Azospirillum brasilense: one gene and its partner. The protein of the gene in region 1 interacts with the protein of each later gene in a pairwise test. Links are inferred from orthologs where the notes say so. Each region holds a gene or a part of one and is shown on either strand. Other genes may lie near its edges. The genes, in order: mrdA and AMK58_RS10725.

The links.
Region 2: the proteins of mrdA (region 1) and AMK58_RS10725 interact in binary tests that used the Escherichia coli proteins (3 or more experiments, as listed by UniProt). The link is inferred for Azospirillum brasilense from one-to-one orthologs.

Annotation. Positions count from the first base shown.
Region 1 is NZ_CP012914.1:1,222,326-1,225,573, forward strand. What follows is about bases 122-3,057. They hold mrdA (penicillin-binding protein 2), read left to right. Parts: upstream 122-618; coding sequence 619-2,496; downstream 2,497-3,057. Other genes in these bases: mreD (rod shape-determining protein MreD), read left to right, coding at 122-562; AMK58_RS05565 (methyl-accepting chemotaxis protein), read right to left, coding at 2,520-3,057. In the rest of the region: rod shape-determining protein MreC, read left to right, coding at 1-53; more of mreD, read left to right, coding at 50-121; more of AMK58_RS05565, read right to left, coding at 3,058-3,248. UniProt on the Escherichia coli protein: Catalyzes cross-linking of the peptidoglycan cell wall. Responsible for the determination of the rod shape of the cell. Is probably required for lateral peptidoglycan synthesis and maintenance of the correct diameter during lateral and centripetal growth.
Region 2 is NZ_CP012914.1:2,309,222-2,312,674, reverse strand. The notes cover bases 241-3,381. They hold AMK58_RS10725 (penicillin-binding protein 1A), read left to right. Parts: upstream 241-626; coding sequence 627-3,137; downstream 3,138-3,381. Other genes in these bases: AMK58_RS10720 (SGNH/GDSL hydrolase family protein), read right to left, coding at 3,223-3,381; AMK58_RS10730 (N-acetylmuramoyl-L-alanine amidase), read left to right, coding at 241-375. Also shown: more of AMK58_RS10730, read left to right, coding at 1-240; more of AMK58_RS10720, read right to left, coding at 3,382-3,453. UniProt on the Escherichia coli protein: Cell wall formation. Synthesis of cross-linked peptidoglycan from the lipid intermediates.

The DNA of each region.
Region 1 (3,248 bases):
TCGAGTTCAGCCTGCCGGGAAGCGAGTCGGAACCGTCATCCGAGTCGAAATGACGCTGACCCTGTGGCAGCGGCTGGACAAGACGGGGCGGAATCTCGCCCCGTTCGCGGTGACGGTCATGCTGGCGCTGGCCGGGATGATCCCGGTGCCGCTGCCCGGCTATGCGTCGGTGGCGCCTTTCCTGACCGCCATCGCCGTCTATTATTGGGCGATTCATAGGCCCGACCTGATGGGGCCGGGCACCGCCTTCCTGATCGGGTTGCTGCAGGACCTGCTGACCGGCGGACCGCTGGGGGTGAACGCGCTGGTGCTGGTGCTGGTCCATTGGGCGGTGTCCAGCCAGCGGCGCGTGCTGGCGTCCAGCACCTTCGCCCTGATGTGGTTCGGCTTCGGGCTGGTCATGATGGGCGTGGCCTGCATTCAATGGCTGGCCTTTTCGGCGCTCCAGGCGACGGTGCTGCCGTTCCGGCCGGCGCTGTTCCAGGCGCTGTTGACCATGGCCTTCTTCCCGGCGATCGCCTGGATGCTGATCCGCGTCCACCGTGCGTTTCTGCAGGGATAGCCGGCAAGGGTGACGGGCAGGGATGATCTGGCAGAGGATGTGAGCCTTTGACTGCGATGGACCGCGACACCGACCGCTACCGCCTGCTGACCCGCCGCGCCGCCGTGCTGGGCGGGCTGAAGCTCGCCGGTCTGTCCGCTCTGGTCGGGCGGCTCTATTACCTTCAGGTGGTGGAATCCGCGCGCTACACCATGCTGGCGGAGGAGAACCGCATCAGCCTGCGGCTGGTCGCTCCGTCGCGCGGCACCATCGTCGACCGGTTCGGCGCGCCGTTGGCGGTGAACCAGCAGAACTACCGCGTCGTCGTGGTGTCGGAGCGCACGCGCAACATCCAGGACACGCTGGACAAGATCTCCAAGATCGTCCCGCTGACCGATGGCGACCGCCGCCGCGTGATGCGCGAGCTGCACCGCAAGCGCCGCTTCGTGCCGGTCACCGTGCGCGAGAACCTGACCTGGGAACAGGTCGCCACCATCGAGATGAACACGCCGGACCTGCCGGGCGTCGCCATCGAGGTCGGCGAGATCCGCCACTACCCGGAGGCGGAGGCGACCGCCCACATCCTGGGCTATGTCGGCGCCGTGTCGGAGGCGGAGCTAAACGGCGACCCGGTGCTGTCGCTGCCCGGCTTCCGCATCGGCAAGGCCGGGATGGAGAAGTATCACGAGAAGGCGCTGCGCGGCACGGCGGGCACCAGCCAGCTCGAAGTCAATGCGGTCGGGCGCGTTATCCGTGAGCTGTCGCGCGACGAGGGTCAGCCGGGCCGCGAGGTCCAGCTGACCATCGACATCGGCCTGCAGAAATTCGTGCAGCAACGGCTGTCGCAGGAGGTCAGCGCCTCCTGCGTGGTGATGGACGTGCACACCGGCGGCATCTACGCCCTGTGCTCGCATCCCAGCTACGACCCCAACCAGTTCACCATGGGCATCAGCGCCGAGCTGTGGGAGGAGCTGCTGTCCAACCAGGCGACCCCGCTGAACAACAAGGCGGTGGCCGGGCAGTACCCGCCGGGTTCCACCTTTAAGCCGGTGGTGGCTCTGGCGGCGCTGGAGTCTGGCCTGATCAGCCGCAACCACACGGTCTTCTGCCCGGGCCACATGGACCTCGGCGACCACCGCTTCCACTGTTGGAAGAAGGGCGGGCACGGCACGGTGGACGTCGTCGGCGCGCTGCGCCATTCCTGCGACGTGTGGTTCTACGACGTATCGCGGCGCATCGGCATCGACCGCATCGCCGAGATGGCCAACCGCTTCGACATGGGGCAGCTGACCGGGCTGGACCTGCCGCACGAGCGGCCGGGCCTGATCCCCTCCATCGACTGGAAGAAGGGCGCGCTCGGCAAGCCCTGGGCGCAGGGCGAAACGCTGATCGCGGCGATCGGGCAGGGCTACGTGCTGTCCACGCCGATGCAGCTCGTCGCCATGACCGCGCGGCTGGCCAACGGCGGCTTCGCGGTGAAGCCCCACCTGACCAAGCAGATCAAGGCGCTGTCGGGCGAACAGACGAGCTGGCCGCCGATCGGGGTCAAGAAGGAAAATCTCGACCTCGTCCTGCGCGGCCTCTACGAGGTGACCAACGCGCCGAACGGCACCGCCTACAAGTCGCGCATCACCGAACCCGGCTATGAGATGGCCGGCAAGACCGGCTCCGCCCAGGTTCGCCGCATCACCATGGCCGAGCGCAGCACCGGCGTGAAGAAGAACGAGGACCTGCCCTGGCGGGAGCGCGACCACGCGCTGTTCATCTCCTATGCGCCGGTCAGCTCCCCGCGCTACGCCTGCGCGGTGTTCGTGGAGCATGGCGGCGGGGGGTCCACCGCGGCGGCGCCGATCGCGCGGGACATCCTTCTGGAATGCCAGAAACGCGATCCGGGCCGCGCCGCCGTGGCGGAAAGCGCCCCGCCGCCCCCGCCGCCGGGGGGAACCCGGGGCTAGGGGCTCTGGAGACGCGCGGCCGGTCAGGCCGCGCGCACCTCGGACAGGAACTGATCCACCTCGCGCTTCAGGCTCGATGCGCGTTCGGCCAGTTGGTCGGCCGCCTCCTTCACGCTGTGGGTGGCGGTGCTGGTCTCCGACTCCGCCTGCTGGATGCCGGCGACGTTGCTGGACACCTCCGCGGTGCCGCTGGCGGCCTGCTGGGCGTTGCGGCTGATCTCGCCGGTCGCGGCACTCTGCTGTTCGACGGAAGCGGCCATCTCCGCGGTGGAGCGGTCGATGTCCTCCACCTGGGTGATGATGGCGCGCATCGCGTCCACCGTCCGGCCGGAGGCGCTCTTCACCGCGGCGATCTGGTTGCCGATCTGCTCGGTCATCGCGTGGGTCTGGTTGGCGAGATTCTTCACTTCGCTCGCCACCACGGCGAAGCCCTTGCCGGCCTCCCCGGCGCGGGCGGCCTCGATGGTCGCGTTCAGCGCGAGCAGATTGGTCTGGGCGGCGACGGCGTTGATGGAGGCGACGATCTGGTCGACCTGCTCGATGGCGGCGGACAGGGAATCGAGCTGGGCCTGGGCCAGATTGGCCCCATCCGCCGCGGCCTTGGAGCGGGCGGCGGCACGGGTCACGCGCTCGGCCAGTTCGTGGATGGAGGCGGACATCTCCTCCGACGCCGAGGCGACCGTCTGCACGTTGGCGCTGGCCTCCTCCGATGCTCCGGCCACGGCGTTGCATTGGGCGCCGACCTCCTCGAC
Region 2 (3,453 bases), 1.1 Mb from region 1 along the record:
CTGGCCGCCAAGGAGAACCGGGCCGACGCGCTGGCCGGCATGGACCTGTCCTCCGAGAACGATCTGGTGGCCTCGATTCTCATCGACCTCGCCCAGCGCGACACGATGAACCACTCCAAGCGCTTCGCCAACATGGCGCTGGAGCATCTCGGCCGCGAGGTCAAGCTGATCCCCAACAAGCCGCACCGTCAGGCCGGCTTCGCCGTGCTGACCGCGCCGGACATGCCGTCCGCGCTGGTCGAGATGGGCTACCTGTCGAGCCCCCAGGACGTCAGCCTGCTGAGCAAGTCGGCCCACCGCGAGAAGCTGGGCCGCGGCATGGTCCGCACCATCGACGCCTATTTCAAATGGCTGACCGGGGCGCAGAAGAGCTGAGAGGCGCCCCGCCGGGCACCGCCGCCCGGCGCCAGCCATGCGGGCGGGGGCGGGCGGGCATACGCTTTACCCGCTCACCACTTTCTTGCATGCGCCTTGTGGCCGTCACATTTTCCTGACATGGCTGCGAGGGAGTCGGACTGCCGCCCCTCGCGGTGTAGGATGCCGCCCATCGGATGGTTCCGCGTCTTCCCGGTCTCTGTCCCGGATGAAGGCGGCGGTGCCGCCGCCATGCCTGTCTGGGAACCGTCATGCGCTTTATTCTGTCCGCCCTGATGGCCGTCGTGATCCTCGCCCTGGCCGGGGCGGGGGGGCTGGTCTACATGCTGGACCATTACGATCACGAACTGCCGGACTACACCAAGCTCGCCAACTACGAACCGCCGGTGACCACCCGCGTCCATGCGGGCGACGGACGCCTGTTGGCGGAGTTCGCGTCGGAAAAGCGCGTGTTCGTCCCCATCGACGCCATGCCGAAGCGCGTGACCAACGCCTTCCTGTCCGCCGAGGACAAGAACTTCTACGACCACAAGGGCATCGACCCCGTCGGCATCGCCCGTGCCATCCTGACCAACGTGGAGAATCTCGGCCGCGACCGCCGGCCGATGGGCGCCTCGACGATCACGCAGCAGGTCGCCAAGAACATGCTGCTGACCAACGAGGTGTCCTTCTCGCGCAAGATCAAGGAGGCGATCCTGGCGGTCCGCATCGAGCGGGCCTTCAGCAAGGACCGCATCCTTGAGCTGTACCTGAACGAGATCTTCCTGGGGTACCGCTCCTACGGCGTGGCGGCGGCGGCGCTGAACTACTTCAACAAGGCGCTGGACGAGCTGGACATCGAGGAGGCGGCCTATCTGGCGGCCCTGCCCAAGGCGCCCAGCAACTACCACCCGGAACGCCAGCGCGACGCCGCCATCGCGCGGCGCAACTGGGTGATCGGGCGCATGGCCGAGGACGGGCACATCACCCCGGAAGAGGCCAAAATCGCCCAGTCCAAGCCCCTGGTCGTGCGCAAGCGCGACGAGCAGGAGTATGTGACGTCGGAGTATTTCGCCGAGGAGGTCCGGCGCGAGCTGGTGAAGCTCTACGGCGAGCAGGCGCTCTACGAGGGCGGCCTGTCGGTCCGCGCCTCGATGGACCCGGTGCTCCAGCAGGCGGCGACGAAGGCGCTGCGCACCGGGCTGGTGCAGTACGACCGCCGCCACGGCTACCGCGGGCCGGTCGGCAAGATGGAGAATTTCGACAACTGGGCGAAGAAGCTCGCCTCCATGGCGCCGCCTTCCGGCTCCGAGGGCTGGCATCTGGCGGTGGTGCTGAAGGACGACGAGGCGGCGGCGCTCGACATCGGCCTGCCGGACGGCTCGCGCGGCCGCGTGCCGCTGGCCGAACTGCGCTGGGCGCGGGCGCAGCGCGACGACAACCGGCTCGGCCCGGAAATCCGCCGCCCCTCCGACGTCGCCAAGCTGGGCGACCTGATCCTGGTCGAGGCCGCCGGCAAGGACGAAAAGGGCAAGGAGCCGCCGGCGGGCACCTACGCGCTGCGGCAGGTCCCGGCGGTGCAGGGCGGTCTGGTCGCGCTCGACCCGCACACCGGCCGTGTGCTCGCCATGGTCGGCGGCTTCTCGCCGCACATGAGCTCCTTCAACCGCGCCACCCAGGCGATGCGGCAGCCGGGCTCCTCCTTCAAGCCCTTCGTCTATCTGACGGCGCTGAACCAAGGCTTCACCCCGTCCTCGCTGGTGATGGACGCGCCGTTCGAATACGACCCCGGCCACGGCCAGCCGATCTGGCGGCCGGAGAATTACAGCCACGAGTTCTACGGTCCGACGCCGCTGCGCGCCGGCATCGAAAAGTCGCGGAACGTCATGACTGTCCGTCTGGCCCAGGCCGTCGGTATGGACAAGGTGAAGGCGGTGGCCGAGAATTTCGGCATCACCGACAACCTCCAGCCCTACCTGCCGATGTCGCTCGGTGCCGGCGAGACGACGGTGCTGCGCCTTGCCACCGCCTACGCCATGCTGGCCAACGGCGGCAAGCGGGTCAGCCCGACCTTCATCGACCGGGTGCAGGACCGCAACGGCAAGACCGTCTTCCGCCACGACACGCGCCCCTGCGCCTCGTGCAACCAGGTGGCCTGGAACGACGGGCTGACCGTTCCCGCCGTCGCCGACACGCGGGAGCAGGTGAACGACCCGCGCACCGTCTACCAGATGGTCTCCATGCTGGAGGGCGTCGTCCAGCGCGGCACGGCGACGAAGCTGCTGTCGCTGGGCAAGCCGCTGGCCGGCAAGACCGGTACGACCAACGACAGCCACGACGCGTGGTTCATGGGCTTCTCGCCTGACCTCGTCGTCGGCACCTACATCGGCTTCGACCAGCCGCGCTCGCTGGGTGCCCGCGAAACCGGCGGCTCGGCGGCGGTGCCGGTGTTCAAGGACGTGATGGAGGTGGCGCTGAAGGACCAGCCGGCGACGCCGTTCCGCGTGCCGCGCGGCCTGCGCCTCGTCCGCGTCAACCCGGAGAACGGCCGCCTCGCCCAGCCGGGCGAGCGCAAGGCGATTTGGGAGGCCTTCATCCCCGGCACCGAGCCGAACCCCGACCAGCCGCAGATGGTGCTGGATGGCTCGGCTCACGCCGCGGACGGGGGCTGGACCGGCGGGGTGCCGGGCGGCGATCCGGCGGTCCAGCAGCCGCCGGGCGGCTGGGGCGCTCCGGCGGCCCCGCCCTCCGCGGCGACGGTGGGGACCGGCGGTCTCTACTGACCGGGCCGGTTCGACAGGACGGGTTCGACAAAGAAAAGCCCCGCTTCCCGGTTCGGGAGGCGGGGCTTTTCTTTTGGGCGGTGGTTCAGGGCCGCGCGGCGGTATGGGTGTCCGGGCGGAGCTGGGCGATGGCGTCGGCAGGCGCCGTGTCGGTGGGGCAGTCGGCCAGCGGGCGCAGCCGGTCCTCCATCCGCGCCAACATCAGGCGGACCCCCTCCTGGTTGATGTGCAGGGCGTCCACGAAATGGGCCTCGTCCTCGACCTCGCGGCGGGTGTCGATCACCGGCACGTCGGGCGGCAGGCGGGCCTTCAGATC